DNA from 2 places in the Streptomyces sp. NPDC097619 genome. Region 1 is predicted to be linked to the other one. Evidence: riboswitches for the same ligand, from Rfam matches in the RefSeq annotation. Region 1 holds a riboswitch; the other holds the start of a gene.
What was found. A riboswitch is a leader RNA that binds a small molecule or an ion and turns the genes downstream of it on or off. The one in region 1 is predicted to bind glycine.

Region 1 (18,429 bases):
TGCCGTCGCCGCGCAGGGCCATGCGGGCGGCGGTGACGGCCTTGACCGCGGCCATGCCGTTGCGCTCGATGCAGGGGATCTGGACGAGTCCGCCGACCGGGTCGCAGGTCAGGCCGAGGTTGTGCTCCATGCCGATCTCGGCGGCGTTCTCCACCTGCTCCGGGGTGCCGCCCATCACCTCGGCCAGGGCTCCGGCCGCCATGGAGCAGGCCGAGCCGACCTCGCCCTGGCAGCCGACCTCGGCGCCGGAGATCGAGGCGTTCTCCTTGAAGAGCATGCCGATCGCGCCGGCGGCGAGCAGGAAGCGGACCACGCCGTCCTCGTCGGCTCCCGGCACGAAGTTCACGTAGTAGTGCAGGACGGCGGGGAGCACGCCCGCGGCGCCGTTGGTGGGGGCGGTCACGACCCGGCCGCCGGCCGCGTTCTCCTCGTTGACCGCCATCGCGTAGATGGTGGTCCACTCGCTGCGGTGCAGCATCGGGTCGCCCTCGGTGCGCAGCTGGCGGGCGGTGGCGGCGGCCCGGCGCTTGACGCGCAGGCCGCCGGGGAGGATGCCCTCGCGGGCCATGCCGCGCTGCACGCAGGACTGCATGACCCGCCAGATCTCCAGGAGGCCCTCGCGGATCTCCTCCTCGGTGCGCCAGGCCTTCTCGTTCTCCAGCATCAGCGAGGAGATCGACAGGCCGGTCTCCTGGGTGAGGCGCAGCATCTCGTCGCCGGTGCGGAAGGGGTGCCGCAGCACGGTGTCGTCGAGCTTGATCCGGTCCTCGCCGACCGCGTCCTCGTCCACGACGAAGCCGCCGCCGACGGAGTAGTAGGTCTTCTCCAGCAGCGGGGTGCCCGCGGCGTCGTAGGCGAAGAGGGTCATGCCGTTCGCGTGGTACGGCAGGGAGCGGCGCCGGTGCAGGATCAGCTGGTTCGGCTCGTCGAAGTCGATCTCGTGGGCGTCCCCTATCTCGGCACCCAGCAGACGCAGCCGGCCGGTCCGGCGGATCCGCTCGACCTCGTCGTCGGCGGTCTCCACGTTCACGGTGCGGGGGGAGTGGCCCTCCAGGCCCAGCAGGACGGCCTTGGGGGTGCCGTGGCCGTGGCCGGTGGCGCCGAGGGAGCCGAAGAGCTCCGCGCGCACGGCGGTGGTCTGGGCGAGGACGCCGTCCTTCTTCAGTCGGTTGACGAACATGCGCGCGGCGCGCATGGGCCCGACCGTGTGGGAGGAGGACGGGCCGATGCCGATGGAGAAGAGGTCGAAGACGGAGATGGCCACGGGTCGGACTCCCTTGTCAGCTCGTGGAGGGGGGGCAGGAGAGGGGGATGTGTACGGATTTCGTCCGACAGACGAGCCTAACCCGTGGAGGTGAACGGCTCGCCCGTCGGAGGCGTGCTAGCGGCTACGCGTGGGACAGCTCACGTTCGCGGTCCTTCCCCGGGTCCGGGGCCGCGGGGCCGTCGGAGCCGTCGAGGACCGGGTCGGGGCCGGGCAGCCCGGCCCGGTGGGCCCGCACGCCCGCGCGGACCGCCCAGAAGTAGGTGCCCAGGGCCAGCGCGGCCACCAGGGCGATGTCCAGGCCGCCGGGGATGGTCCCGCGGCCGCCGAAGTCGGTGCCGCCCAGCCAGGAGAGCAGGGACAGGCCGCCGAGGAAGAAGACGATCCACCAGGCCGGGGCGAACTGGCGGGCGAGGTTCCGCTCTCCCTTCCGGGTGAGTACCAGGGCCGCGAGGGGAGCGGCGAGCAGGGTGAGGGCGGTGACGATGCCGGTGTTGGGCCACTTCGACCAGTAGAGGGCGCAGGCGGCGAAGACGAAGGTCAGGGGGCAGAGCACGGAGGCCAGCGGCAGCCGGAAGGGCCGGGGCAGGTCGGGCTTGGTGATCCGGAAGACGCCCACCGCGACCGGGCCGATCAGGTACGAGATCACCATGGCCGCGGAGATGATCGGGGCGAGGGTCTTCCAGCTGTGGCCGACGGTGACCAGGAGCAGCACCGAGAAGCCGAGGTTCATCCACATGGCCGGGCGGGCGGTGCCGTACACGGGGTGGGTCTGCTGGAGCTTCTTCGAGAAGAAGCCGGTCTCGGAGAGGTTGCGCACCATGTAGGCGGCGGAGGCCACGTTGGCGATGTTGGAGCCGGCGGGGGAGATGAAGGCGCCGAACTGGAGCATCACCACCACCCAGTGGATCATCAGGAGCTTGGCCAGCTCGGCGAAGGGCGAGTTGAAGTTGACCCCGGACCAGCCGCCGGCCTGCGCCAGGTGCTCCGGCGGGACGGCGCCCAGGAAGGCCGCCTGGAGGGCCAGGTAGATGACCAGGCCCAGGGAGAGGGCGCCGACCAGGGCGATCGGGATGGCGCGGCCGGGGTTCTTGGCTGCCCCGCCGAGGTTGACGACGGCCTGGAAGCCGTTGAAGGCGAAGACCACGCCGGAGGTGGTGACGGCGGTCAGGACGGCGGTCCAGCCGTTGGGGGCGAAGCCGCCGTGGGCGGAGAAGTTCTCGGTGTGGAAGCCGGAGGCGACCAGGGCGATCACGGCCAGCACGGGGATGGCGAACTTCACCAGGGTCAGTCCGGCGTTGATCCGGGCCAGCAGCTGGACCGACCAGTAGCAGGACAGCCACAGCAGCACCGTCAGCAGCAGGGCAACGCCCATGCCGAAGCCCGTGAGCTGGTGGTTCCGGGCGTCCACCAGGTCCTGGGCCCAGCCGAAGCTCCAGGAGGACATGTACTGGGTGGCCGCGATGGACTCGATCGGGATGAGCGAGGCCACCGCGATCCACACGGCCCAGCCGGTGACGAAGCCGAGCACCGGGCCGTGGCTGAGGTGGCCGTACCGGGCCATGCCGCCGGGGATCGGGTAGGCGGCGCCGACCTCGGCGTAGGACATGGCGATCATGCCGATGAACACCGCGCCGATCACCCAGGCCACCAGCGCGGCCGGACCGGCCACCTGCGCCGCCGTGCCCGCTCCGAAGAGCCAGCCGGAGCCGAAGATCGAGCCGATGCCGATCATGATCAGCGCGAAGAGACTGAGTCCCTTCCTGTTCGCCGCGCTCATGTCCATGGGGGGTGTCCGTCCTGCCGGATGCGAGGTGTAGATCCTTATTCAGAGCCTATTTGCCATTTTTTGGATGATTCAGTGGCGATAGGTCGCATCCGACCGGGGCCTTGGTCATGAGTGGTCATGAAAAGGGGTCCGGCCCTGTGGAAAACACGGGCCGGACCCCTTCACGCCGTCCGGAGACCGACTGCACGCCGGTCCGGTCCGCCGGGTGTTACAGCGACGGGTACAGCGGGTGCTTGTCGGCCAGCGCCGACACCCGGGCCTTGAGGGCCTCGGTGTCGAACGAGGGCTTCAGGGTCTCCGCGATGATGTCGGCGACCTCGGTGAAGTCCTCGGCCCCGAAGCCGCGGGTGGCCAGGGCCGGCGTGCCGATCCGCAGGCCCGAGGTGACCATCGGGGGCCGCGGGTCGTTCGGGATGGCGTTCCGGTTGACCGTGATGCCGACCTCGTGGAGACGGTCCTCGGCCTGCTGGCCGTCCAGCTCCGAGTTGCGCAGGTCCACCAGGACCAGGTGCACGTCGGTGCCGCCGGAGAGCACGTCCACGCCCACGGCCTTGACGTCGTCCCGCACCAGGCGCTCGGCGATGATCTTCGCGCCCTCCAGGGTGCGCTCCTGGCGCTCCTTGAACTCGGGGGAGCCCGCGACCTTGAAGGACACGGCCTTGGCCGCGATCACGTGCTCCAGCGGGCCGCCCTGCTGACCCGGGAAGACCGCGGAGTTGATCTTCTTGGCCAGCTCCTGCGTGGACAGGATCACGCCGCCGCGCGGACCGCCGAGGGTCTTGTGCGTGGTGGTGGTGACCACGTGGGCGTGCGGCACCGGGTTCGGGTGCAGGCCCGCCGCGACCAGGCCGGCGAAGTGCGCCATGTCGACCATCAGGTAGGCGCCGACCTCGTCCGCGATCCGACGGAACGCGGCGAAGTCCAGCTGGCGCGGGTAGGCGGACCAGCCGGCCACGATCAGCTGCGGCTTGGACTCCTTGGCGAGGCGCTCGACCTCGGCCATGTCCACCTGGCCGGTCTCGTCCACGTGGTACGGGACCACGTTGTAGAGCTTGCCGGAGAAGTTGATCTTCATGCCGTGGGTCAGGTGACCGCCGTGGGCCAGGTTCAGACCCATGATCGTGTCGCCCGGCTTCAGCAGCGCGAACATCGCGGCCGCGTTGGCCTGGGCGCCCGAGTGGGGCTGCACGTTGGCGGCCTCGGCGCCGAACAGCGCCTTGATCCGGTCGATGGCGATCTGCTCGACCACGTCGACGTGCTCGCAGCCGCCGTAGTAGCGGCGGCCCGGGTAGCCCTCGGCGTACTTGTTGGTCAGCACCGAGCCCTGGGCCTCCATGACCGCGACCGGAGCGAAGTTCTCCGAGGCGATCATTTCCAGGGTGGACTGCTGGCGGCGGAGCTCGGCGTCGACGGCGGCGGCGACGTCCGGGTCCAGCTCGTGGAGGGGCGTGTTCAGAACGGACATGTCTATCCCTCGGTCGGGGCGGAGGCGGGTCAGCCGGCGGTGAAGGCCGTGTACTCGTCGGCGGAGAGCAGCTCGTCCTCACCGCTGGTGATCTTCACCTTGAAGAGCCAGCCGCCCTCGAACGGAGCGGAGTTCACGAGCGCGGGGTCGTCGACCACGTCCTGGTTGGAGGCGACGACCTCACCGCTGACGGGCGCGAACAGGTCGCTGACCGACTTCGTGGACTCCAGCTCGCCACAGGTCTCGCCCGCGGTCACGGAGTCGCCCGCCTCGGGGAGCTGGGCGTACACGACGTCACCGAGCGCGTTGGCCGCGAACTCCGTGATGCCGACGGTGGCGACGCCGTCCGCGTCCACCTCCGTGACCCACTCGTGCTCCTTGGTGTAACGCAGCTGCTGGGGGTTGCTCATGACCTGATTCTCCTGGATGCGGGGGAGTGCTGATGAACGGTGGTCTTGCGGGGTGAGACGGGCGCCGCAGGGGCGATCGTCACTTCTGCCGCTTGTAGAACGGCAGGGCGACGACCTCGTACGCCTCATGCGTACCGCGAATGTCCACGCCGACGCCGGAGGTGCCGGGCTCGGCGTGCGCCGCGTCGACGTACGCCATCGCGATCGGCTTGCCCAGGGTCGGGGACGGGGCGCCCGAGGTGACCTCACCGACGACCTCGCCGCCGGCCACGACGGAGAACCCGGCGCGCGGCACCCGGCGACCGGACGCGATCAGGCCCACCAGCTTGCGCGGGGCCTGCTCGGCGGCCTTCGCGGCGGCGGCCTCCAGGGCGGCGCGGCCGACGAAGTCGCCCTCCTTCTCGAACTTGACCACGCGGCCCAGGCCGGCGTCGAAGGGGGTCAGCCCGGTGGTCAGCTCGTGCCCGTACAGCGGCATGCCCGCCTCCAGGCGCAGGGTGTCGCGGCAGGACAGGCCCGCCGGGACCAGGCCCACGCCCTCGCCCGCCTCGGTCAGCGCCCGCCACAGCCGCTCGGCGTGGCGGGGCTCCACGAACAGCTCGAAGCCGTCCTCGCCGGTGTAGCCGGTCCGCGCGATCAGCGCCGGGACCCCGGCCACCGTGCCCGGCAGGCCCGCGTAGTACTTCAGGCCGTCCAGGTCGGCGTCGGTCAGCGACTTCAGGATGCCGGGGGACTCCGGACCCTGGACGGCGATCAGCGCGTACGCGTCGCGGTCGTCGCGGACCTCGGCCTCGAAGCCCGCCGCGCGCTCGGTGATCGCGTCGAGGACCACCTGCGCGTTGGAGGCGTTGGCCACGACCATGTACTCGGTCTCGCCCAGCCGGTAGACGATCAGGTCGTCGAGGATCCCGCCGTCCTCGCGGCAGATCATCGTGTAGCGGGCCCGACCCACGCCCACCGTGGAGATGTTGCCGACCAGGGCGTAGTCGAGGACCTTCACGGCCTCCGGCCCGGTCACGGTGATCTCGCCCATGTGGGAGAGGTCGAAGAGTCCGGCCCGGGTGCGGACGGCGTTGTGCTCGTCGCGCTCGCTGGCGTACCGGAGCGGCATGTCCCAGCCCGCGAAGTCGGTCATGGTCGCGCCGAGCGCGCGGTGCACGGCGTCGAGCGCGGTCAGACGGGGGGTGTTCGGCATAAGGCTGGCTCTCCAAGGCGGGTCCACGACGGGCAGAGGACTTTCCTCCCCATCTGTCATCGGAACCTGAGAGGTTCATCACGACCGTATGTGCACACGGCAGCGACTTGCACCTTGGGTGGAACCGGCGGTACGTGACCCGTGCCCGGCTCGCTTTTCAGATGTGCCTCGCCCGCGCGGTACGGGGCCTGAGAGATTCAAGGGAGGGACTTGCTCCTTCGGCGTCCGCAGCCAGGTCCGGGATCCGGACGCTGCGGCACTCTCCCGCGCGGATTCAAGCGGCCTTTATGCAGTTGGTCGTACGGCTTGGCGCGCACATCATTGCATGAGCCGCTCCGGCCGGGAACCGTGGGAGGGCCATTACCGTCCTTTTACATTCAGTGGGCAGGGTCCCGGTGACCCGGCGAGGGGGATGCGATGACCATGCGGAGAACGGAAGCACCGGCGAGCGGCAGTACCGGGGGTCCGGCAGCCGGGATACCGGTCCAGCCGGGCCCGTGGAAGCGGTGGGCCGGGACCCCCGCGAGCCCGCCCCGGGCGGTCCGCCCGCACCCCGCCGGAGCCGCGCTGACGGCCCCCTTCGGCGTGCTCGACCTGCGCGGGCTCGACGGCCGCGGCCCGGCCCGCCTGGAGTTCCGCTCGGGGGACGTCCTCGTGGTGTCCGGACTGCCCGGCAGCGGCAAGAGCACCCTGATGAAGCGCGCCGTCCCCGGCGGCGGCATCGACTCCCAGGACGCCCGCGAGCGCTGGGAACGCCGCCTGCCCCGACTCCCGTACGCCCTCTACCGCCCGCTGGTCCGCGCCGCCCACTACGCCGGCCTGTGGCGGGCCCTGCGCTCCGGCACCGGACTGGTCGTCCACGACTGCGGCACCCAGCCCTGGGTGCGCGCCCTGCTGGGCCGGGCGGCCCGCCGCCGGAACAGGGACCTGCACCTGCTCCTCCTCGACGCCAGCCCCGAACAGGCCCTCTCCGGCCAGGCGGCCCGCGGCCGCGGGGTCTCCACCTACGCCTTCGCCCGGCACCGGGCGACCACCGCCGGCCTGCTGGCCGCCGTGGCCGCCGGGAAGGCCCCCGCGGGCTGCGCCTCCGTGGTGCTCCTCGACCGCCCCGCCGCCGCCCGGCTCGGGGCCATCGGCTTCACGGGCGAGGAGCGGACCCCGGCCCGCGCCCCGGGACCGCGGCCCACGACCGGGCGGGACCGGCGGCGGATGCCCTAGGGTCAGCGGCAAGGGGCTCCGGAGAGCCCGGTGACGGGCGGGGTGGAAGACGCGCATGCAGGACGGGACGTACGGGGCCGGCGGAGCGGCGGGGGACGGCTGGCCGGCCAACGAGCTGGAGGAGACCCTCGCGGCCTCGTTGGGCAACCCTGCCGCGGGCGGTCGGATCCTGGAGGTCCTCGGCCGCAGCCGGCTCTGGATCCCGCTGCCCGGTGGCGGCGCCCCCGACAGCCGGGAGCTCGACCTCCCCACCATGGACGTGGGCGGCGACGCCTACGTCCCCGTCTACAGCTCCGAGCAGCAGTTCCTGCGCTGCGCCGGACCGCACATGGCCTTCGCCGTGGCCCCGGCCGTGGAGTTCGCCCGCGGCCTGCCGCCCCAACTGGGCATCGCGGTGAACCCGGAGGGCACCGTCGGCGTCCCGCTGCCGCCGCCCGCCGTGGCCGAACTGTGCCGCACCGGCCGCACCCCCCTGGACGGCCCGGCCACCGGCGGCCGGGTCCGACTCTTCGAACCCGACTGGCAGCAGGACCCGGTGGACTTCCTCACCGCCGCCGCGGAGGAGTTCCGCGCCACCGGCGTGGTCGCCTCCGCGCACCGCTGCCTGGCGAGCATCGAGGGCGGCGAGCCGGTCCTCTTCATCGGAGTGCGGTTCACCGGCTGGGAGGCGGCCGACAGCAACGCCCCCATGGAGGCCCTCTCCCGGGCCCTGGCCCGCACCGCGCCGCCCTGGCCGGTGAACCTGCTGCTGCTCGACGCCGCCCAGGATCCGGTCGGCGACTGGATGACGGAACACGTCCGCCCCTTCTACCTGCCGTAGTCGCCCTTAAGCTGGTTACATTTCCTGGCCACGACCTCCGCACCGGCTCCGCGCCCCGCGGCGCGCGGCCGGCGGGAGCGTCACGACGGGCGGACGAGGACGAGAAGAGGGGTACCGGGTGACTGCGTCAGGCACGGCCGCGGCCGGACAGGCCGGACAGGTCGAGCACGTGCTGCGGCAGGTGACTCCCGGGCGCTACGACAGCTACGAGTCACTGCTGCACGCGCTCGCGGGCGGCAGGCTGTGGATGCTGCTCTTCGAGGGGCAGCCGGGCGCTCCCGAGGCCCGGTACGGCGGCATGCAGGTGGAGGGCCAGGGCTACGCGGCCTGCGTGACCTCCCCGCGCGAGCTGGGCGCCAGCGGCTGGAACCGCGCCTACGAGGAGGTGAGCGGCGCCGAGGTCGCCGCCGCCCTCTACCCCGAGCGCTGGGGCCTGTGGCTGAATCCGCACGCCCAGGGCGGCGGCGTCGGCATCCCGTGGGCGGACCTGCGACGGATCGCCACCGGCCTGGACCGGATGCCCGCCGGACCCCTGCGGCTCTCCGAGCCCGCCATCGAGCTGCCGCAGTTCTACGCCCTGCTGACCCAGCAGGCGCACCGCACCCCGGCGGTGCGGTCGCTGCGCCGGGTCTGGGTGCAGCCCGCGTTGGGCATCGCGTACCTGGCCATCGGCCTCGACCTGTACGAGGGCTCGGCCGCGGCGGTGGAGTCCGCGCGGGAGATGATGCGGCAGACCGTCTCCGCCGTCCCCGAGGGGCTCCCGGTGTCCACGGTCGCCCTGGCGGACGAACACGACCCGGTGGCGCTGTGGATGCGCTCCCAGGCCCGCCCCTTCTACGACCGCGAGGCCCACTCCACCCGGTACTGAGTCCGGGTCGGGATCCCCGGCCGCCGCCCCGCGCGGTCGGTCGTCAGTCCTCGTCCGGGGAGAGCAGCGAGGAGGCCAGCGCGGTCCGCCGGTGCAGCACCCAGCGGCCGGAGCGCTGGGAGGTCACCAGCCGGGAGCGGCGCAGCACGCCGAGGTGCTGGCTGACCGCCGCCGCGCTCAGGTTGAGGTAGGCGGCCAGCTGGGTGGTGGAGACCGGTAGGTCGAGGTGGGCCAGCAGGGCGGCCCGGCTGCGGCCGAGCAGGTCCCCGAGGGGTTCCGCGGCGGCCTGCGGGGTGTCCTCCCAGAGCGTGGCGATCCCGCGCGGCGCGTACGAGAGCGCCGGTTGGTAGGGCTCGTTGTGCAGGACGAGCAGGTTCGGCCAGGCGAACGCGCAGGGCACCAGCACCAGTCCGGTCCCGCAGGCGTCCCGGAAGGCGCGGTGTCCCGGTTTGTCGATGCGCAGCCGGTCCCCGGAGAACTCCGCCTGCGGGTGCAGGTCCGCGAACACCCGGTCCAGTCCGGAGGCGGCCGACTGGTGGGCCCGGTGGGCGAGGTCGGCGTCGTGGAGGGCGCGCAGCCGGGGCCAGACGGGGGCGATCGCGGCGTCCCAGTAGGCGGTCAGGATGTCCGCCAGTCGGGCGAGTCCGCGCTCCGGGTCCTCGTACAGGGGGCGCAGGGCGTCGGGCAGTCCCCGGTGGGCGAGGGCGAGTTCGTCGAGTCCGGCGCGCACCCGGGCGGGCGGGGTGGCGGCGACGGCGGCCACCTCGTCGGCGATCTCGCCGGTGAGCCGCTCGGGCGGCGGGGCGAGGAAGTCGGGGACGACCAGCGGCCCCGCGGCCAGGGCGTGCAGGGCCCGCAGGTCCAGCCCGTCCACGCGGGGGCGGGTCGCGGTCACCCAGGGGCGGTGGACGGCGGGGGAGCGGGTCCCGGCGAGCACCGGGACGCTGTGGACGAGTTCCTCCAGGGGTGACCGGGCGAACCGGATCCGGGCCAGGTCCCGAGGGGCGAGCCGTATCTCGATCACGTCCGGAGGATAGGGCGGTCCCCCGTTCCGCGACAGTCCCGGTCCGGCCGTCCTCGCCGCGTGCGGAGGTCGCCGGTCGGCGGGCACGAGGTTGCGGAACGGGGTAATCCGTTTAAGCCCCGGCGAAAGCGTGGAGGGGGCGGGGAGGTCCTGTCAGAGTCCTCTTCGGGCCGGTCCGGGCACGGGGGACGGCGACCGGGAACGGGGGGATCGCCACCGTGCGGCAGCGCCGCGACTCTGGGCGGGGGCGAGTCCGGATACTGGACAGTATGTCCGGAACCGGTGTTCCGTCGTCCGGACCGGCCACCTCAATTCGCCATGGTCAAGAGCGGGTTGGGGGCAATGTCCGATCCGCGCACAACGGGCCGTGTTGCACCGCTCAACCGCCCCACCAGTCCGAATACCGGAAGCCCGCTCGTCACATCACGGTTGCGCATCCATTCCCCGAGGGGTCTGGCGGGTGATCGTGAGCCCGATGAAGACTCCCCCCACCGAAGGCCGGTCAATCCCGAAACCACCAGCCCTTCCGGTGCACTTCAGACGCAGTTCGTACCACCAGCGACACCGATGTGAACAGGCCGCTACAGCGGCGGGCATGGGCCGGCCATCGTCGGCCGAGAGGGGTCCCCACCACGATGACGGCACCACTGCACGACACGAGCACGGACGAGCCCGCAGCCGTCGTCGCCGCCGAACCCCAGAAGGCGATCGAGGGCCGCTCGCCCTGGAAGATCGCCTGGACCCGACTCAAGCGGGACAAGGTCGCCCTCGCGGGCGGTTTCGTGGTCCTCCTCCTGATCCTGATCGCGGTCTTCGCGCCGCTGATCGTCAAGCTCCTCGGCCACCCGCCGGACGAGCTCCACGAGGACCTGCTGGACCCGCTGCTCGGCCTCCCGCTCGGGGACTACGGCGGCATCAGCAAGGACTTCCTGCTGGGCGTGGAGCCGGTCAACGGCCGCGACGTCTTCAGCCGGATCGTCTACGGCGCCCGCATCTCGCTGCTGGTGGCCTTCCTCTCGGCCTTCGTCGCGGTCACCCTGGGCACCGTCTTCGGCATCATCGCCGGCTACTTCGGCGGTTGGGTGGACGCGGCCATCAGCCGGGTCATGGACCTCCTGCTGGCCTTCCCGCAACTGCTGTTCATCATCGCGCTGATCTCCGTCATCCCGAGCAAGCTCTGGGGCTTCGAGGGCTCCGGCCTGCGGATCGCCGTCCTGGTCCTGGTCATCGGGTTCTTCGGATGGCCGTACATCGGGCGCATCGTCCGCGGGCAGACCCTCAGCCTGCGCGAACGGGAGTACGTGGAGGCGGCCCGCAGCCTGGGCGCCGGCCGCGGGTACATCCTCTTCCGCGAGCTGCTGCCGAACCTGGTGGCGCCGATCACCGTCTACTCGACGCTGATGATCCCCACCAATGTGCTGACCGAGGCCGCGCTCAGCTTCCTCGGCGTCGGCGTCAAGCCGCCGACCCCGTCCTGGGGGGAGACCCTCGCGACGGCCGTGCGCACGTACGAGGACGACCCGCTCTTCATGATCTTCCCGGGCGTGGCGATCTTCATCACCGTGCTGGCGTTCAACCTCTTCGGCGACGGCGTCCGTGACGCCCTCGACCCCAAGGGCGCGCGCTAGCGATGGCAGGAATACCCCGAACATCGGCTCCAGAGGCCGGAACTACAACGGAGGTTGCGAGCATCGTGACTAACCACCGCATGTCGAAGCGCAGGCTCGCCGCCGGCACGGCCGTCGTGCTCGCGGCCATGCTGGGCGTCACCGCCTGTGGCGGGGGCGGCAAGGACGGCGACAAGCCGGAGGGCGGGAAGGGCGCCGCGGCCGGCTTCAACGCCGGTATCAACAAGGTGTCGAACGCGTCCGACAAGAAGGGCGGCGAGCTCAAGTTCGTCGGTACCCAGGACGCCGACTCGTGGGACCCGCAGCGCGGTTACTACGGCTTCATGTGGGACTTCGCGCGGTACTACGCCCGCACCCTGGTCTCCTTCAAGCCCGCCCCCGGCACCGGCAGCACCGAGCTCGTTCCGGACCTGGCCTCGGCCGCCCCCGAGATCTCGGCGGACGGCAAGACCTACACCTTCAAGCTCAAGGACAACGTGTTCTGGGAGGACGGCAGCCCCGTCACCGCCCAGGACATCAAGTACGGCATCCAGCGCACCTGGGCCCAGGACGTCATCTCCGGCGGCCCGGTCTACCTGATGCAGGTGCTGGACCCGAAGAGCGAGTACAAGGGTCCGTACAAGGACACCTCGAAGGACAAGCTCGGCCTGAAGGCCATCGAGACCCCGGACGCGAAGACGATCGTCTTCAAGCTGCCGAAGGCCAACGGTGACTTCCTCCAGATGCTGGCCATGCCCGCGGCCGCGCCGGTGAAGAAGGACAAGGACACGGGCGCCAAGTACGGCCTGAAGCCCTTCTCCAGCGGCCCGTACAAGATCGACTCGTACGAGCCCAACAAGAGCATGAAGCTCTCGCGCAACACCGCCTACAAGGCCGAGTCGGACACCATCCGCAAGGCCCTCCCGGACACCATCTCGGTGACGTTCATGGCGAACGCCGACGACATGGACAAGCGCCTGATGAACGGGGAGTTCGACCTCGACATCAACGCGACCGGCATCGGCCAGGCGGCCCGCGCCACCGCGCTGCGCGAGCACAAGGGCAACCTGGACAACGGCCAGACCGGCTTCATCCGGTACGCCGTCATGCCGCAGAAGGTCGCCCCCTTCGACAACATCGACTGCCGCAAGGCCGTCATCTACGCCGCGGACAAGAAGTCCCTGCAGACCGCCCGCGGCGGCCCGCAGGCCGGTGGCGACATCGCCCCCAACATGCTCCCGCTCGGCATCAAGGGCGCCGACGGCGCCTACGACCCGTACGAGGTCCTGAAGAACGACAGCAAGCCGAACATCGCCAAGGCCAAGGAGCACCTGGCCAAGTGCGGCAAGCCGAACGGCTTCAAGACCACCATCGCGGTCCGCAACAACAAGCCCGTCGAGGTCGCGACCGCCGTCTCCCTCCAGAACGCGCTGAAGGAGGTCGGCATCCAGGCGGACGTCGACCAGTTCGACGGCGCCCAGACCTCGGGCATCATCGGTTCGCCGAAGGTGGTCAAGGACAAGGGCTACGGCATCATCATCATGGGCTGGGGCGCCGACTTCCCGACCGGTCAGGGCTTCTCGCAGCCGCTGGTCGACGGCCGGTTCATCCTGCAGAGCGGCAACAACAACTTCGCCGAGCTCAACGACCCGGCGATCAACAAGCTCTTCGACGACGCCATCGCCGAGACCGACCCGGTCAAGGCCGGTGACATCTACAAGCAGATGAACCAGAAGGTCTCCGAGGCCGCGGTCTACCTGCCGTTCGTCTACGACAAGAACATCACCTGGCGGTCCACCCGCCTGACGAACGCCTACACCACCGACGCCTACAACGGCCGGTACGACTACGCCTCGCTCGGCGTCGTCAAGTAACACCCCGTCAGTTCCAGTTCCAGTGCCACACCCGCTAGGCACGAAGGGCAGGTGATGGCCGCGGCGACGGCCTGGGGGCGCCCTCCAGAAGGGGGCGCCCCCGGGCCGCAGCCAGGCCGAGCGCAGTGCTTGCATATCTCATCCGGCGCATCTTCGCCGTCGTCGTCATGCTGTTGGTCATCACCCTGATGACCTTCGGAATCTTCTTCCTGTTCCCCAAGATGATCGGGGCCGACCCGGCGCTGTACTTCGTCGGCAAGCAGTCCGACCCCGCGGCCATCGAGGGAATCCGGCAGAAGATGGGGCTGGACGACCCCATCCTCGTCCAGTTCGGAAAGTTCGTCGTCGGCCTGGTGGCGGGGCGTACCTACGCCAACGGCAACGACGTCACGCACTGCGCCGCGCCTTGCTTCGGCTACTCCTTCAAGACCGAGCAGGAAGTCTTCCCGCTGCTCACCGAGTGGCTGCCGGTCACCCTCTCGCTGGCCGCCGGTGCGGTGGTCCTGTGGGTCCTCGGTGGCGTGGCCGCCGGTGTGATCTCCGCCCTCAAGCGGGGGACGGTCCTGGACCGCTCCGCGATGGGCCTGGCCCTCGCGGGCGTCTCGCTCCCCATCTACTTCACGGGCATGCTCGCCATCGCCCTCTTCTCGGACCAGCTCGGCTGGTTCGGGCGGCCCGGCGTGGAGTTCGCCGAGGATCCGGGCAAGTGGTTCAACGGCATGGTCCTGCCGTGGGTCTCGCTGGCCTTCCTCTACGCGGCGATGTACGCGCGGCTCACCCGCGCGACCATGCTGGAGGTCCTCAACGAGGACTACATCCGCACCGCCCGCGCCAAGGGCCTCACCGAGCCCGTGGTCATCGGCAAGCACGCCATGCGCTCCACGATGACCCCGATCCTCACGGTCCTCGGCCTGGACCTCGGCGCCCTGCTGGGCGGCGCGATCCTGACCGAGTACACCTTCTCGCTGCACGGCCTCGGCTACAGCGCGGTCCGCGCGATCAGTGACCACGACCTGCCGGTCATCCTCGGCATCACCCTGATCTCCGCCTTCTTCGTGGTGGCCGCCAACCTCGTCGTGGACCTTCTGTACGCGGTGATCGACCCCCGAGTGAGGCTGTCATGACCGACCTGACCAAGACCGGAGCGGTGCACGAGCCCGTCGCCGGCAGCGCCCCGGGCACCGCCTTCCTGGACGTCCGCGACCTGAAGGTGCACTTCCCCACCGAGGACGGCCTGGTCAAGTCCGTGGACGGGCTCACCTTCCAGCTGGAGAAGGGCAAGACCCTCGGCATCGTCGGCGAGTCCGGCTCCGGCAAGTCGGTGACCTCCCTCGGCATCATGGGTCTGCACCGGGTCGGCCAGTACGGCCGCCAGAAGGCGCGGATCTCCGGCGAGATCTGGCTGAACGGCAGGGAGCTGCTGACCGCCCCGGAGGAGGAGGTGCGCAAGCTCCGCGGCCGCGAGATCGCCATGATCTTCCAGGACCCGCTGAGCGCCATGCACCCGTACTTCACCGTCGGCAAGCAGATCGCCGAGGCGTACCGGGTCCACCACAAGGTGGACAAGAAGACCGCCCGCACCCGCGCGGTGGAGCTCCTGGACCGGGTCGGCATCCCCGAGCCGCAGAAGCGGGTGGACAGCTACCCGCACGAGTTCTCCGGCGGCATGCGCCAGCGCGCGATGATCGCCATGGCCCTGGTGAACAATCCCGAGCTGCTGATCGCGGACGAGCCCACCACGGCCCTCGACGTCACCGTGCAGGCCCAGATCCTGGACCTGATCCGCGACCTCCAGAAGGAGTTCGGCTCCGCGGTCATCATGATCACCCACGACCTCGGGGTGGTCGCGGAGATGGCCGACGACCTCCTGGTCATGTACGGCGGCCGGTGCGTGGAGCGCGGCAGCGCCGAGAAGGTCTTCTACGAGCCCCGCCACCCGTACACCTGGGGGCTGCTCGGGTCGATGCCCCGCATCGACCGCGACCAGACCGAGCGCCTCATCCCGGTCAAGGGCTCCCCGCCCAGCCTCATCAACATCCCGAGCGGCTGCGCCTTCCACCCGCGCTGCCCGTACGCGGACCTGCCCAAGGACAACCTCACCCGCACGGTCCGCCCGGAGCTGGTGGAGGAGGACGGCACCCGGCACTGGTCGGCCTGCCACCTGCCGCAGGAGCAGCGGAACCGGATCTGGACCGAAGAGATTGCGCCGAAGCTGTGACCGACAACGACAAGACGGCCGTGGCCACGGTCCCCGGCCAGGCGACCGCCTCCCCGGAGGCGCTGCTGACGGTGTCCGGACTCACCAAGCACTTCCCCATCCACAAGGGGCTGCTGCGCCGGCAGGTGGGCGCGGTCAAGGCCGTGGACGGGATCGACTTCGACGTCCGTCGCGGTGAGACCCTCGGCGTGGTCGGCGAGTCCGGCTGCGGCAAGTCCACCATGGGCCGCCTGATCACCCGGCTGCTGGAGCCCAGCAGCGGGAAGATCGAGTTCGAGGGCACGGACGTCACCCACCTCGGGGTGGCCGCGATGCGCCCGTTGCGCCGCGACATCCAGATGATCTTCCAGGACCCGTACGGCTCGCTGAACCCGCGCCACACGGTGGGCACCATCGTCAGCGCCCCCTTCAAGCTCCAGGGCGTGCAGCCCGAGGGCGGCCTGAAGGCGGAGGTCCAGCGGCTGCTGTCGCTGGTGGGCCTGAACCCCGAGCACTACAACCGCTACCCGCACGAGTTCTCCGGCGGCCAGCGGCAGCGCATCGGCATCGCCCGCGCGCTCGCGCTGAAGCCCAAGCTCGTGGTGGCCGACGAGCCGGTCTCCGCGCTCGACGTGTCGATCCAGGCGCAGGTGGTCAACCTGCTGGACGACCTCCAGGACGAGCTGGGCCTCACGTACGTGATCATCGCCCACGACCTGTCGGTCATCCGGCACGTCTCGGACCGGATCGCGGTCATGTACCTCGGCAAGATCGTCGAGCTGACCGACCGCAAGTCGCTGTACGAGTCGCCCATGCACCCGTACACCAACGCCCTGATGTCGGCCGTGCCGGTGCCCGACCCGCGCCGCCGCGGAGCGAAGAGCGACCGGATCCTGCTCAAGGGCGACGTGCCCTCGCCGATCGCGCCCCCGCCGGGCTGCCGCTTCCACACCCGCTGCTGGAAGGCCACCGAGGTCTGTAAGACCGTCGAGCCCCCGCTGTTGGCGCTGAAGACCGGCCACCAGGTGGCCTGCCACCACCCGGAGAACGCCCCCGCGGGCTCCGACGCCGCGGTGGCGGACGCGGTGGCCGAGCAGGACGAGCAGCGGACGTCCGCCGAGGACTGACGGTTCACGACGGACGGCCGGGCGGACGGCGGGCGGTCGGCGGGCGCGGAAGCGCGGTCCGACCGCCCCCGCGTCCGCCCGGTCGTGACGTCCGCGTGAATTCCGCTCGGCCCGGAGCGGCCCCCGCCCGGTGCCGGTCGGTGCGCCCCCGGGCGGACCGCACAATGAACGGGTGCTCCACGATCTGTTCTCCCCGGAGGTCCAGCACGCGCTGGACCTCGCGGGCATCTTCGTCTTCGCCACCTCCGGCGCCCTGCTGGCGGTCCGCAAGAACTTCGACATCTTCGGCATCGCCGTCCTCGCGCTCGTCACCGCCCTCGGCGGCGGGCTCTTCCGGGACCTGGTGATCGGTGCCGTCCCCCCGGCCGCCTTCGGCGAGCTGAGCTTCTTCGTGACCCCGCTGGTGGCCGCGGGCTGCGTCTTCTTCCTCCACCCCGAGGTGCAGCGGATCAACCGCGCCATCAACGTCTTCGACGCGGCGGGACTCGCCCTGTTCACCGTCACCGGCACCACCAAGGCGTACGAGTACGGGCTGGGCCTGACGGCCTCGGCCGCTCTCGGGCTGGCCACGGCGGTGGGCGGCGGCGTGCTGCGCGACGTGATCGTCAACGAGGTGCCCTCACTGCTGCGGGACCGCGAGATGTACGCCGTGCCCGCCGTGGTGGGCGCCGCCATCGTGGCCGTCTCCATCGCCTTCGACAGTCTGAACGCCCTGACCACGGCCCTGGCCATCGTCACCACCTTCGTCTTGCGACTGCTCGCGATGCACTTCCACTGGCAGGCCCCGCGCGCCTGGAACCGGCGCTCCTCGGTGGCCGAGGAGCAGTGAGCCCCGCCGGAGGGGCGAACTCCGATCAGAAAAAGCTACCGCTTAGTAGCAACCGGGTGTAGCGTCGTTCCCATGACCACTGCAGCCCAGGCACCGGCCCCCGCCCCGGCCCTCCGCGGGACGATCGGCGACAGCGAGTTCGACCGGGACACCGCCGTCCGCCCGCGCGGCGCGGCCGAACCGGGGGTCTTCGACGCCGAGCTGTCCGCAGGGTGGACGATCATCAGCGCCGTCAACGGCGGCTACCTCCTCGCCCTCGTCGGCCGGGCCCTCTCCGAGGCCCTGCCGCACCGCGACCCCGTCACGGTCTCCGCGCACTACCTCAGCGCCTCCGTGCCCGGCCCCGCCGTCATCCGCACCGAACTCGTCAAGGCCGGCCGCACCCTCTCCACCGGACAGGCCTCCCTCTACCAGTTCGACGAGAACGGCGCCGAGGTCGAGCGCATCCGCGTCCTGGCCCGCTACGGCGACCTCGCCGCGCAGTCCGCCGAGGTGCGCACCACCGCCGCCCTCCCCGACATCCCCGCCTACGAGCACTGCCTGAGCGCCGACTCCGGCCCCGCCCCCATCCCGGGCAGCTCCGCCATCGTGGACCGGCTCCGCCTCCGCCTGGACCCGACCACCGCCGGCTGGGCCGTCGGCGCCCTCTCCGGCCGCGGCGAGATGCGCGCCTGGTTCGCCCTGGCCGACGGCCGCGACGCCGACCCGCTCTCCCTGCTCCTCGCCGTGGACGCGCTGCCGC
Region 2 (12,241 bases), on a different contig from region 1:
GGAGCCCCAGGGGGCCGCCGAGATCGGGCCGACGCCGGTCTCCGGGCCCGCGGTGGGCTGGAGCGGGTGGTTCGGGAGGTACGGGGCGAGGTGCGAGCGGACGCCGACCGGGCCGACGCCGGGGCCGCCGCCGCCGTGCGGGATGCAGAAGGTCTTGTGCAGGTTCAGGTGCGAGACGTCGCCGCCGAACTTGCCGGGCTTGGCGAGGCCGACGAGGGCGTTGAGGTTGGCCCCGTCCACGTAGACCTGGCCGCCCGCGTCGTGGACCTGGCCGCAGATGTCCGCGACGTGCTCCTCGAAGACGCCGTGCGTCGACGGGTAGGTGATCATGAGGACCGCGAGCTCCTCGCGGTACTGCTCGATCTTGGCGCGGAGGTCCTCGACGTCCACCTCGCCGTCGTCGGCGGTCTTGACCACGACCACCTTCATGCCCGCCATGACCGCGCTGGCGGCGTTGGTGCCGTGCGCGGAGGAGGGGATCAGGCAGACGGTGCGCTGCTCGTCGCCGTTGGCGCGGTGGTAGGCGCGGACGGCCAGCAGGCCGGCCAGCTCGCCCTGGGAGCCGGCGTTCGGCTGGATGGAGACCTTGTCGTAGCCGGTGACCTCGCAGAGACGTTCCTCCAGCTCGTTGATGAGCGTGAGGTAGCCCCCGGCCTGCTCGACCGGGGCGAAGGGGTGCAGCTGGCCGAACTCGGGCCAGGTGACCGGCTCCATCTCGGTGGTGGCGTTGAGCTTCATGGTGCAGGAGCCCAGCGGGATCATGCCGCGGTCCAGCGCGTAGTCCCGGTCGGCGAGCTTGCGCAGGTAGCGCAGCATCGCGGTCTCGGAGCGGTGCTGGTGGAAGACCGGGTGGGTCAGGTAGTCGTCGGTGCGCAGCAGGGCCTCGGGGAGGGCCTCGCCCACGGACGCGTCCAGGGCATCGATGTCGGCGGTGACGCCGAAGGCGGCCCAGACGGCTTCCAGATCGGCGCGCAGGGTGGTCTCGTCGCAGGCCACGGAGACGTGGTCGGCGTCGGCGGAGTACAGGTTGACCCCGCGCTCGCGGGCGGCGGAGACGACCTCGGCGGCGCGACCGGGGACGCGGGCGGTGAGGGTGTCGAAGAAGGCGCCGTGGACGATCTCGACGCCGCCGGCCTTGAGGCCCTCGGCCAGGATCCCGGCGTACCGGTGGGTGCGGCGGGCGATGGTCCGCAGGCCGTCGGGCCCGTGGTAGACGGCGTACATGCCGGCCATCACCGCGAGGAGCACCTGCGCGGTACAGATGTTGCTGGTGGCCTTCTCGCGGCGGATGTGCTGCTCGCGGGTCTGGAGGGCGAGGCGGTAGGCCCTGTTGCCGTCCGCGTCCACGGAGACGCCGACGAGGCGGCCGGGCAGGGAGCGGGCGTGCTTGTCCTGGACGGCCATGTAGCCGGCGTGCGGGCCGCCGAAGCCCATGGGGACGCCGAAGCGCTGGGTGGTGCCGACGGCGATGTCGGCGCCGAGGGAGCCGGGCGAGGCCAGCAGGGTGAGCGCGAGCAGGTCGGAGGCGACGGCCACGATCGCGCCGAGGCCGTGGGCCTCGTCGATGAGGGGCTTGATGTCGCGGACGGCACCGGAGGCGCCCGGGTACTGGAGCAGGACGCCGTAGACGCCGCGCTCGGCGACCTCGGCGGGGATGCCGGCGGACAGGTCGGCGACGACGACCTCGGTGCCGGTGGGTTCGGCGCGGGTCCGGATCACCGCGATGGTCTGCGGCAGGGCGTCGGCGTCCACGAGGAACACCCCGCCCTTGACCTTGCCGACGCGGCGGGCCAGCGTCATGGCCTCGGCCGCGGCGGTGCCCTCGTCCAGCAGGGAGGCGCCGGAGGTGGGCAGGCCGGTCAGCTCGGCGACCACGGTCTGGAAGTTGAGGAGGGCCTCCAGGCGGCCCTGGGAGATCTCCGGCTGGTACGGGGTGTAGGCCGTGTACCAGGCGGGGTTCTCCATGACGTTGCGGAGGATCACCGGCGGCGTGAAGGTGCCGTAGTAGCCCAGGCCGATCATGGACGAGAGCACCTGGTTCCGCGAGGCCAGGGTGCGCAGCTCGGCCAGGACCTCGGCCTCGGTGCGGGCGGCGGGGAGGGCGAGGGCCTCCGCGCTCTTGATCACGTCCGGTACGGCCGCGGCGGTGAGCTCGTCCAGCGAGCCGTAGCCGACCTGGGCGAGCATCTTCGCCTGCGCCTCGGCGTCGGGGCCGATGTGGCGCTGTTCGAAGGGGACGCCGCTCTCGAGCTGGCTGAGCGGAATGCGGTGGACGGTCATCTGCGGGGGCCTCCTGGTCGTCACGACCTGCGAGGGGTGCCACGGCGCGGGCACCCGGACGGCCTCCCCCTCTGTCATCTCAACCTGAGAGCTTCACCGGTCCTCCTGGGGGTCGCCCGTGGAGTCCCGGCTTTCACCGTCGGTGAGGAGGGGTTCCGGCACACCGGTCCGACGCCCGCCCCTGCTTTCCAGAGTGGCCTCGTCCGTGCGGTACGTCTGCCTGAGAGATTCCGGGGAGGATTTGCTCCTTCGGCGCCCACGTCCCGACTCGTTTCGAGCCGGTCGGAGGACTCTCCCGCACGGTGTCTGCAGCCGGAACCCAGACTACCAGCGAGGTTCCCGGGGCTCCCTCGACTGGCCCCCTCTCCCGTTATGCACTTTTGTATTCATTACGGAGGAGTTGCGACCAATTGGAGGGACCGTGCAGACCGATGTCGATCCGCGCAGCCTGATCGGCCGCAAGGCGTTCGACCGGAACGGGGCCAAGATCGGCACCGTCGACGAGGTCTACCTCGACGACGCCACCGGGATTCCCGAGTGGGCCGCCGTGCGGACCGGACTGTTCAGCAGGGACGCCTTCGTACCGCTGGAGCCGAGCGAGCTGTCCGAGAACGGGCTCCGGGTGCCCTACGAGCGCTCCCTGATCAAGGACGCTCCCGATTTCGGGGTGGGCCGCCACCTCTCGCCGGAACAGGAGCTCCAGCTCTACCACCACTACGGCCTGGACGTGGCCCTGCCCGGGGACATCGCCGCCGCCCCGCCGGACCGCGACTTCGGCCGCCTCTCCGGCGAGGACCCCCGCCCCTGAGTCCCCCGCCGGGCCACCGGCACGAGGTCAGGCGCCCCCCGCGGCCGAGCGCGCCCGAGATGGCGCCGGCACGCCCCCGGACGGCTCCTCCGGCCCTCCGGGACCCGGGGGCGGTACGGACACCAGGGGCAGCGGCTCCGAGGGCTCCAGGTCCGGGTCGTCCACGAGGAAGGTCCTGACCCGCCCCGGCGCGGACTGCGGGTCCTCGAAACGCACCGTGACCCGCCCCACACCGCTGCCCTGCACCCACCCCGGCCCGTGGACGACGTGGCGGACGTCGTTGCCCGGGATCCAGCGCCGCGCCGCCGCCGGTGCCTCGGGCGCGCCGGGCTCCGGCTCCGCCGCCTCCGCGCACTCCGGCTCCCCGACGCCCTCCTCTCCCACCTCGGCACCGGCCGCCTGCGCGAACAGGTCCTCCTGGGTGTAGTCGGCGAGCCCCGAGACGCCCACGCCCAACAGCCGTACCCCGCCCGTGGTGTCCACGGCCTCCAGCAACCGCGCGGCCGCCTCCCGCACCACGGCCGGATCGTCGGTGGGACCGCGCAGGGTCTCGGAGCGGGTCAGGGTGGAGAAGTCGTACCGCCGCACCTTGATCACGATGGTGCGCCCGGAGTGCCCGGAGGCCCGCAGCCGGGCCGTGCACCGGTCGGCCAGCCGCGCGACCTCGTACTGGATCCGCAGCCGGTCGTGCAGGTCCACGTCGAAGGTGTCCTCGACCGACACCGACTTGGCGTCCCGCTCGGCCACCACGGGTCGGTCGTCGAGCCCGAGGGCCATCCGGTACAGCCCGGCCCCGTGCGACTTCCCGACGATCCGCACCAGCTCGTCCTCGCCCGCCTCCGCCAGCTCCCCCACGGTGGTGATCCCGGCCCGGCGCAGGTGGTCCCCGGTCGCGGGCCCCACCCCCGGGAGGGTCCGCACGGTCATCGGCGCCAGCAGCTCCCGCTCCGTGCCCGTGGGTATCAGCACCAGCCCGTCCGGCTTCGCCTGCTCCGAGGCGATCTTGGCGAGCATCTTGGACCCCGCCAGCCCGACGGAGGCGCTGAGCCCCGTGACCGCCCGCACCTCGGCCCGCAGCCGCTCCCCCGCCGCCCGCGCCGAGGACTCGTCCGAGGCCGCCCCGCCCGCCTCCAGGTCCACGAAGGCCTCGTCCAGGCTCAGCGGCTCCACCAGCGGCGACAGCTCCCGCAGCAGGGCCATCACCTGCTCGCTCACCGTCCGGTACAGGGCGTACCGGCCGGCCAGGTAGGCGCCGTTCGGGCAGAGCCGCCGCGCCTGCGCCATCGGCATGGCCGAGTGCACCCCGAAGCGGCGGGCCTCGTAGGAGGCCGTGGACACCACCCCGCGCGGCCCCAGCCCGCCCACGATCACCGGTTTCCCGCGCAGGCTCGGCTTGGAGGCCTGCTCGGCGGCGGCGAAGAAGGCATCCATGTCGAGGTGCAGGATGGTGGGCGCGGGTCTCACCCCTCGATGCTCCCCCACCCCACTGACAACGCGCCTCGCGACGCCCTGGAGGCCGCCGGAAGAACGCCCTCCGCCCCGCCCGGAGCGACCGGCCGGACCCGGAACGACCGGCCCGACGGGACGCGGGCCGGCCGGAACCGGACGCCCGGACACCCCGCGGCCACGGGGGCGGCGGGGTGCCGATGACGCTCTCCGCGCCTCCGCGGAGGCGTTCCGGTTCAGACCGCCCGATTGCGCCGCCGGGCCAGCTCGTCGGAGGGGTTGGTGCCGACCAGGGTCTCCCCGGTGTCCACCCGCTCCCCGTGCAGCTGCGCGAGGGCGTTCTCGACGTCCCGGCGGACCACGCCGACGGCGATGCCGAAGACGCCCTGACCGCCCTGGAGCAGCCGGACGACCTCGTCGGGCGAGGTGCACTCGTAGACCGTGGCCCCGTCGCTCATCAGCGTCATCCGGTCGAGGTCCGCGAACCCGCGCTCCCGCAGGTGCTGCACCGCGGTGCGGATGTTCTGGAGGGCCACCCCGGTGTCGAGGAACCGCTTCACGATCTTGAGCACGACCACGTCGTGGAAGCTGTACAGCCGCTGCGTGCCCGAGCCGTAGGCCGGCCGCACGCTGGGCTCGACGAGCCCGGTGCGGGCCCAGTAGTCGAGCTGGCGGTAGGTGATGCCCGCCGCCGCGCAGGCCGTGGGCCCGCGATAGCCGATCTGCTCGGAGGACGGATCGCCGTTCACGGCGCTCACCGCCGACTCCGGCTGTCGCCGCACGGGGCCCGTGGTGCCGCCGTGCAGCGGGTACGGGCCGCTCTCCCCGGGACCGCGTGCGGGGATGCCCCCGGTCGTACCGTCGCCGCTGGTTCTCACGCCGACCCTCCGTCCTTGACCTGCCATCTCGACGGTAGGCAGTCACCCGGGGTGCGTCAACGATCGCCACACTCGGCACGCCGAGTGATAATCACCCTGAGAGTGGTTTCGCGTACCCTTCCGCAGGGAAAGGCTACTCGAATGACTTGAGCCTCCCTTGAGGAAGCTCACACGACGGGCTCACGTACGGTCACTGATTGCTGGAGCCGAAGTCCTCGGGAGAGATCTGGTCGAGGAACTCGCGGAACTTCTCCACCTCGTCCTCCTGCTCGTCCGGGATCGCGATCCCGGCGTCGTCCAGGACCCGGTCGCTCCCGTAGATGGGCGAACCGGTCCGCAGGGCCAGCGCTATGGCGTCGGAGGGGCGGGCGCTCACCTCCACCCCGCTGGCGAAGACGAGCTCCGCGTAGAAGACCCCCTCGCGGAGGTCCGTGATGCGCACCTCGCTGATCTCCTCGCCGAGGGCCTCCAGCACGTCCTTGAAAAGGTCGTGCGTGAGCGGCCTGGCAGGGGCCATCCCCTGCTGGGCGAAGGCGATGGAGGTCGCCTCGGAAGGACCGATCCAGATGGGCAGGTACCGGTCGCCCCCCACCTCACGCAGGAGGACGATCGGCTGATTGGAGGGCATCTCCACCCGGACACCGACAACGTCGAGCTCGTTCACACAGCAACCCTAGGACCTGCCCGGCCGGTTTGGGTAGTCGGGCCGCCTTCCGGCTCGTCCGCGCCCCGGCCGGCCCTCAGGGCAACCGGGCCCCGAGCGAGCTCCTGACGAGCGCTTCGTGCAGCTGCACCGTCAGTCCCGCGAGCTGCCTCACGGTGGCCTCGGCGTGCGCCCGGGTCTGCGGATTGCGGTGTCGGCGCAGGGGCGCCACCAGCTGCTCCACGAGACCGGCCTCGCGCTCGGCGGCGGCCTTCATGGCCCGCAGGTGCCGGGGCTCCAGGCCGAACCGGCCCAGCTCCGCGACCAGTCGGGCCACCTGCACGGACTCCGCGTCGAAGCCCCCGCCCGGCACCTCCGCGACCAGACCGTACGACTCCCACTCGGCCAGCTGCTCCTCGTCCGCATCGGCGGCGGCCAGCAGCTCGGCCCGGCCCACCCGCGCGGACACCGGTCCGGCCGGCTCCGTCGGGACGGCCGCCTCCACCACGGGATCGGCCTGCGGGGAGGGGGCCGGGATGCGCACCTGTTCGCCCCGCTCCAGGGCGTCCAGCTGTTCGCGGATCACCTTCAGCGGGAGGTAGTGGTCACGCTGGAGCCGCAGCACGCGGGCCAGCCGCTCCACGTCCTCCGCGCTGAACTTGCGGTATCCCGACGGCGTGCGACGGGGTTCGACGAGCCCCTCCGCCTCCAGGAACCGGATCTTGGAAATGGTGACTTCGGGGAACTCGTCGCGCAGCTGGTTCAGCACCGTGCCGATGCTCACCAGCCGCCCGGCCGAGCCGGCGGTGCCGTGACCGGCACCGCCCGTCGGTGTCAGCAGCATGGACCTTCCCAGGGTTGCCCCCGGACGGTGTCCGGGGAGGTCAGACGCCTCGCTGGCTCGCGTAGAAGACCAGGCGGTACTTCCCGATCTGCACCTCGTCACCGCTGTTCAGGAGCACCGATTCGATCGGCTCCCGGTTGACGTACGTACCGTTCAGGCTGCCGACGTCCGAGACGGTGAAGCGGCCGTCCTGGCCTCGCCGGAACTCGACGTGCCGCCGGGAGACCGTGACGTCGTCCAGGAAGATGTCGCTCTGCGGGTGACGTCCGGCCGTGGTCAGCTCGCCGTCCAGCAGGAAGCGGCTGCCCGAGTTGGGGCCGCGCCGGACGACCAGCAGCGCCGAGCCCGGGGGCAGGGCGTCCACCGCGGCCTGGGCTTCCGGGGAGAGGGACGGCAGCGCGTGCTGGCCCGTCATCTCCGCCTCGTAGGCCTCCAGACCGGAGATCGAGATCGTCGAGGTGGTCTCGGAGGCGCGCTCCGGCGTCAGACCGGGCCGCAGCGGCGCACCGCACTGGGAGCAGAACCGGCCGTCGGCACCGTTCTGGTGCCCGCACCTGCTGCACACCTGCACGGCCGACATCGACGGCTCCTCGCGCCGCGGGGGCCCCGCGGAGGCATTGGTGGCGTACGGGTCGGCCGGAAACTCTCGACCCGCACTTGATGGTTCTCCGAAACCTATGCGGCCGGAGGTGGCGGGGTCAACAGCCGACGCGCCGTGGCCCGCTCCCCCGACCTCGTCGCGGAACAGCGGGCGGTCGCCCTGCGGCTCCGCGCCGTCCTGGCGCGACGCGCGGTGCTTGGCACCGCCGTCCTCGCGCGCCTTCTTGCCGAACAACTTCTCAAACAACTTCACGGGCGATTCCCCTTGACCGAAACAGACCCGCCCGTGGGGCAGGACGAACCCTTGGTGCACACACCTGCCGACCCGGACATTCTCACAACGTCCGTAACCACCAGACAGTTTCCACCACGCACCGCTTCTTCGGTGCGCCGACCCCCCGCAAGCCTCCGCGCGCGTGAGGGCCTTCTCCCGACGCTCCGCGTCATGACGATGACGACCGAGCGTAGTCAGGCTGCTTCGCCGCCCGCAAGGCGTCGACGACGATCTTCGTCGAGCGTACGACGCTCGCGGCGGCCTGCTCCTTCTCCAGCGTCTGGATCACCCCGCCGGGGATGTTCAGCGCGGGCTCCAGGTCCTGCGGTTTCCCGATGACCTTGAACACATAGGGCTGTGTGATCTTCTTGCCGTCCACGCCCACTCCGCCCTCCTCGTCAGAGAAGTAGGTGTCCGCGACCACGCGCACGCCGTTGACCTGGATCGCCTCCGCGCCGGCGGCCCGCAGCTCCTGGATGGCGTCCAGCAGCATGTCGGACTCGACGAGCCCCTTGGGGTCGGAGACGGTGAGGGTGATGCCGGGGCCCTCGGCGGCCACGGTGCCCGCGAGGATGCCGAGCTGGCGTTCCTTCTCGACGGTCTGCCTGCGGGCCTCCTCGGCCTGGTCCGAGCTGTTCTCCAGCTCTCTGCGCTGGTCGTCCAGCCGTCTCTTCTCGTCCTCCAGCCGCTGGGTGCGGCCGTCGAGTTCGTCGAGGATGCGGACCAGGTCCTCCTGCCGGGCGCCCCGCAGGGCGCTGCTGTCGCTGTTGGAGCGGACCTGGATGGCCAGGCCGAGCCCGAGGACGAACAGCAGCAGGGCCACGATCAGCTGGGCCCGGGTGACGCGGGGCGGCCAGAGGCCCGCGGCGAGCCGCTGCCGCCCGGTCTGTCGGGGGCCGGGAGCCTCCTCGGGCGCCGCGGTGGGTTCGGTGCCGGTGGGAGGGGTCCCTGTGGAGGCGGGCTCGGGGGGCTCGGGCGGCTGGTTCTCCGTACTCATCGGCCTCACGCCCGGAACACGTGCCGGCGGATGGCCGCGGCGTTGGAGAAGATGCGGATGCCGAGGACGACGACCACACCGGTGGACAGCTGCGCGCCGACGCCGAGCTTGTCGCCGAGGAACACGATGAGCGCGGCGACGACCACGTTGGACAGGAACGAGACCACGAAGACCTTGTCCACGAAGATCCCGTCCAGCATGGCCCGGAGGCCGCCGAACACGGCGTCGAGCGCGGCGACCACGGCGATCGGGAGGTAGGGCTCGACGACGGCCGGCACCTCGGGCCGGACCAGCAGGCCGACCACCACTCCGACCACGAGGCCCAGTACGGCGATCACGATGCACCCTTCTTCGGTTCTGCGGTTCGAACGGTGAGGCTGGACGCGGCCGGCAGCCGTACGTCGTCCTCACTGGAGACGCTGTAGCGGATGCCGTAGTTCTCCTGGAGCACGTGCAGGTACTGGCCGTCCGTGCTGTCCTGGAACTCGGTCTCCAGCCGGTTCTTCTCCCCCACGGCGAGCACCTCGTACGGCGGTACCAGCGGGCGGTTGTCGACCAGTATGGCGTCACCGGCGGCCCTGATCGCCGAGAGCGAGGTGAGGCGCTGTCCGTTGACGGACACCGCTTCGGCCCCGGCCTGCCAGAGCCCGTTGACGATGCGCTGCATGTCGCGGTCGCGGACGCGGCCGGTGTCGGAGAAGCCGGAGCTTTCGCGGGGGCCGCCGCCGGAGGAGGCGGAGTCCTTGGCGTCGTCCACGACCAGTTTCAGGCCGGGGCCGTGCACGGGGGTGGCTCCGGACAGCAGGGCCACCAGGTGTCCCTGGTCCCCGCCGTGCTGCCGGAGCGCCTCGCGCTGCCGGGCGGCCACGTCGGCGCGGAGGGTTTCGATCTGCTTCTCCAGGCCGTCCGCCTCGGCGTCCGCGCGCTCGACCCGGTCGATGAGCTCTTCCCGTTCCTTGGCGAGTCCGGGGGCGGATATCCGGGCTTCGGCGGCGCCGAGCGTGACGACCATCGCGGCCAGGACGAGTCCGGCCGCGAGGGCCAGTTTGCTCTTCAGGGTCCGGGGCAGTCCGGCGGTGCCCTCGGCCGCGCGGCGGGCGGAGGCTTCCGCGTAGCCCTCGTCGAGGCTGTGGTCCATGACCTGCGTGAGCAGGGACATGGAGGCGTCCGGGCGCGTCGGCGGAGCCGGACCCCGGTGGTTGGACGGCTGCGGCATGCGGCACATCGTCGCACGTCGTACGGTCCCGTCACGAATGCGCCCGGGGGCCCGCGGAGCGTTCCGCGGGCCCCCGGTACGGGTCAGCGTCCGGCGCCCTCCACGACGGCCGACCACTCGTCGAGCAGGGCCAGTGCCGAGGTGTCGTCGGGGCCTTCCGCCCACAGGTGGGTGACGGCTTCGGCGGGGTCGGGCAGGACGAGGGCCCAGCGGCCGTCGGCCTCGACCACCCGGACCCCGTCGGTGGTGTCCACCTGCCGGTCTCCGGCCGCTTCGACGACCCGGCGCATCACGAGACCCTTGACGGCCCACGGGGTCGCGAGGTCCCGCTTGTGGACGTGGGCTCGCGGTATGCGGTCGTCGATTTGGCTCAGGGTGAGCTGGGTGCGGGCGACCAGTCCGATGAGTCGGACGAAGGCGGCCGCTCCGTCGAAGACGCTGCTGAACTCGGGGACGATGAAGCCGCCGCGGCCGTCGCCACCGAAGATGGTGGTGTCGGCCCGACCGACCCGGGTGAGGTCGTCCGGGGAGGTGGTGGTCCATTCGACCTGGGTGCCGTGGTAGGCGGCCACCTGTTCGGCGATGCGGGTGGTGGTGACGGGCAGGGCCACCTTGCCGCTGCGCCGCTCGGCGGCGACCAGGTCGAGGGAGACCAGGAGGGCCCGGTCGTCCTCGATGATCCGGCCGCGTTCGTCGACGAGGGAGATCCGTTCGCCGACGGGGTCGAAGCGGACTCCGAAGGCGGCGCGGGCGGAGGAGACGATCTCTCCGAGCCGGACGAGTCCGGCTCGACGGGATTCGACGCTCTCGGTGGGTCGGGACTCGTCGAGGCCGGGGTTGATGGTGAGGGCGTCCACGCCGAGCCGGCCGAGGAGGCTGGGCAGGACCAGGCCGGCGCTGCCGTTGCTGGCGTCGACGACCACCTTCAGGCCGGATTCGGCGATGCCGGTGGTGTTGAGGCTGCGCAGCAGGGCTCCGGTGTAGGAGTCGAAGACGCTGGCCGGGAACTGGAGGTCGCCGATTTCGCCGGGGAAGGCGCGGCGGTACTCCTGGCGGGCGTAGACCCGGTCGAGCTTGCGCTGCTGACCTTGGGAGAGGTCGGCGCCGCGCTCGTCGAGGAACATGATGTCCACGGAGTCCGGTACCCCGGGCGAGGTTCTGATCATGATGCCGCCGGCGCTGCCGCGGGCGGTCTGCTGCCGGGCCACGGGCAGGGGGACGTTCTCCAGGTCGCGGACGTCGATGGCGCTGGCCTGGAGCGCGGAGATCACGGCCCGTTTGAGGGCGCGGGCACCGCGGGAGTGGTCACGGGCCGTGGTGACGGTGGCACCCTTCTTGAGGGTGGTGGCGTAGGCCCCGGCGAGACGGACGCAGAGCTCGGGGGTGATCTCGACGTTGATGATGCCGGAGACGCCGCGGGCGCCGAAGAGGTGCGCCTGGCCGCGGGACTCCCAGATCACCGAGGTGTTGACGAAGGCGCCCGCCTCGATGGTCTTGAAGGGGTAGACGCGGACGTTTCCCTGGACGATGGATTCCTCGCCGACGAGGCATTCGTCGCCGATGACGGCGCCGTCCTCGATGCGGGCGGCCCGCATGATGTCGGTGTTCTTCCCGATCACGCAGCCGCGGAGGTTGGTGTGGGGGCCGAGGTAGACGTTGTCGTGGACGACGGCCTTGTGGAGGAAGGCGCCGCTCTTGACGACGACGTTGGAGCCGACAACGGTGTGCTCGCGGATCTCGACGCCGGCTTCCACTTTGGCGTAGTCGCCGATGTAGAGGGGGCCGCGGAGCACGGCGTCGGGGTGGACCTCGGCGCCTTCGGCGACCCACACGCCGGGGGAGATCTCGAAGCCGTCCATGTCGACCTGGACCTTGCCCTCCAGGACGTCGGCCTGGGCCTTGACGTAGCTCTCGTGGGTGCCGACGTCCTCCCAGTAGCCCTCGGCCACGTACCCGTAGATGGGGCGGCCTTCCTTCATGAGCTGCGGGAAGACGTCTCCGGACCAGTCCACGGGCACGTCGGGGTCGACGTAGTCGAAGACCTCGGGCTCCATGACGTAGATGCCGGTGTTGACGGTGTCCGAAAAGACCTGCCCCCAGGTCGGCTTCTCCAGGAAGCGTTCGACCTTGCCTTCCTCGTCGACGATGGTGATGCCGAATTCCAGCGGGTTGGGCACCCGCGTCAGGCACACCGTGACGAGTGCGCCCTTCGACTTGTGGAACGCGATGAGGTCCGTCAGGTCGAAGTCGGTGAG

Region 2: it holds a riboswitch for glycine, as region 1 does, so the genes downstream of both, gcvP (aminomethyl-transferring glycine dehydrogenase) here and gcvT (glycine cleavage system aminomethyltransferase GcvT) in region 1, are expected to answer to the same signal.

What each region holds. Positions count from the first base shown of each region.
Region 1 covers NZ_JBEOSD010000137.1:278-18,706, reverse strand. The annotation lists gene ABTZ17_RS28615 (L-serine ammonia-lyase) at 1-1,264, opposite strand, end outside; gene ABTZ17_RS28610 (APC family permease) at 1,389-3,050, opposite strand; gene glyA (serine hydroxymethyltransferase) at 3,262-4,518, opposite strand; gene gcvH (glycine cleavage system protein GcvH) at 4,548-4,928, opposite strand; gene gcvT (glycine cleavage system aminomethyltransferase GcvT) at 5,008-6,123, opposite strand; glycine riboswitch at 6,167-6,290, opposite strand; glycine riboswitch at 6,291-6,400, opposite strand; gene ABTZ17_RS28590 (AAA family ATPase) at 6,541-7,341, shown strand; gene ABTZ17_RS28585 (enhanced serine sensitivity protein SseB) at 7,397-8,161, shown strand; gene ABTZ17_RS28580 (enhanced serine sensitivity protein SseB C-terminal domain-containing protein) at 8,280-9,029, shown strand; gene ABTZ17_RS28575 (ArsR/SmtB family transcription factor) at 9,073-10,053, opposite strand; gene ABTZ17_RS28570 (ABC transporter permease) at 10,689-11,681, shown strand; gene ABTZ17_RS28565 (ABC transporter substrate-binding protein) at 11,762-13,534, shown strand; gene ABTZ17_RS28560 (ABC transporter permease) at 13,660-14,658, shown strand; gene ABTZ17_RS28555 (ABC transporter ATP-binding protein) at 14,655-15,752, shown strand; gene ABTZ17_RS28550 (ABC transporter ATP-binding protein) at 15,749-16,858, shown strand; gene ABTZ17_RS28545 (trimeric intracellular cation channel family protein) at 17,031-17,687, shown strand; gene ABTZ17_RS28540 (thioesterase family protein) at 17,760-18,429, shown strand, end outside.
Region 2 covers NZ_JBEOSD010000190.1:688-12,928, forward strand. The annotation lists gene gcvP (aminomethyl-transferring glycine dehydrogenase) at 1-2,280, opposite strand, end outside; glycine riboswitch at 2,479-2,588, opposite strand; gene ABTZ17_RS32620 (PRC-barrel domain-containing protein) at 2,702-3,088, shown strand; gene ABTZ17_RS32625 (DNA polymerase IV) at 3,116-4,552, opposite strand; gene ABTZ17_RS32630 (MerR family transcriptional regulator) at 4,771-5,412, opposite strand; gene ABTZ17_RS32635 (bifunctional nuclease family protein) at 5,603-6,076, opposite strand; gene ftsR (transcriptional regulator FtsR) at 6,153-6,899, opposite strand; gene ABTZ17_RS32645 (FHA domain-containing protein) at 6,940-7,860, opposite strand; gene ABTZ17_RS32650 (DUF881 domain-containing protein) at 7,943-8,770, opposite strand; gene ABTZ17_RS32655 (small basic family protein) at 8,776-9,108, opposite strand; gene ABTZ17_RS32660 (DUF881 domain-containing protein) at 9,105-9,995, opposite strand; gene ABTZ17_RS32665 (sugar phosphate nucleotidyltransferase) at 10,070-12,241, opposite strand, start outside.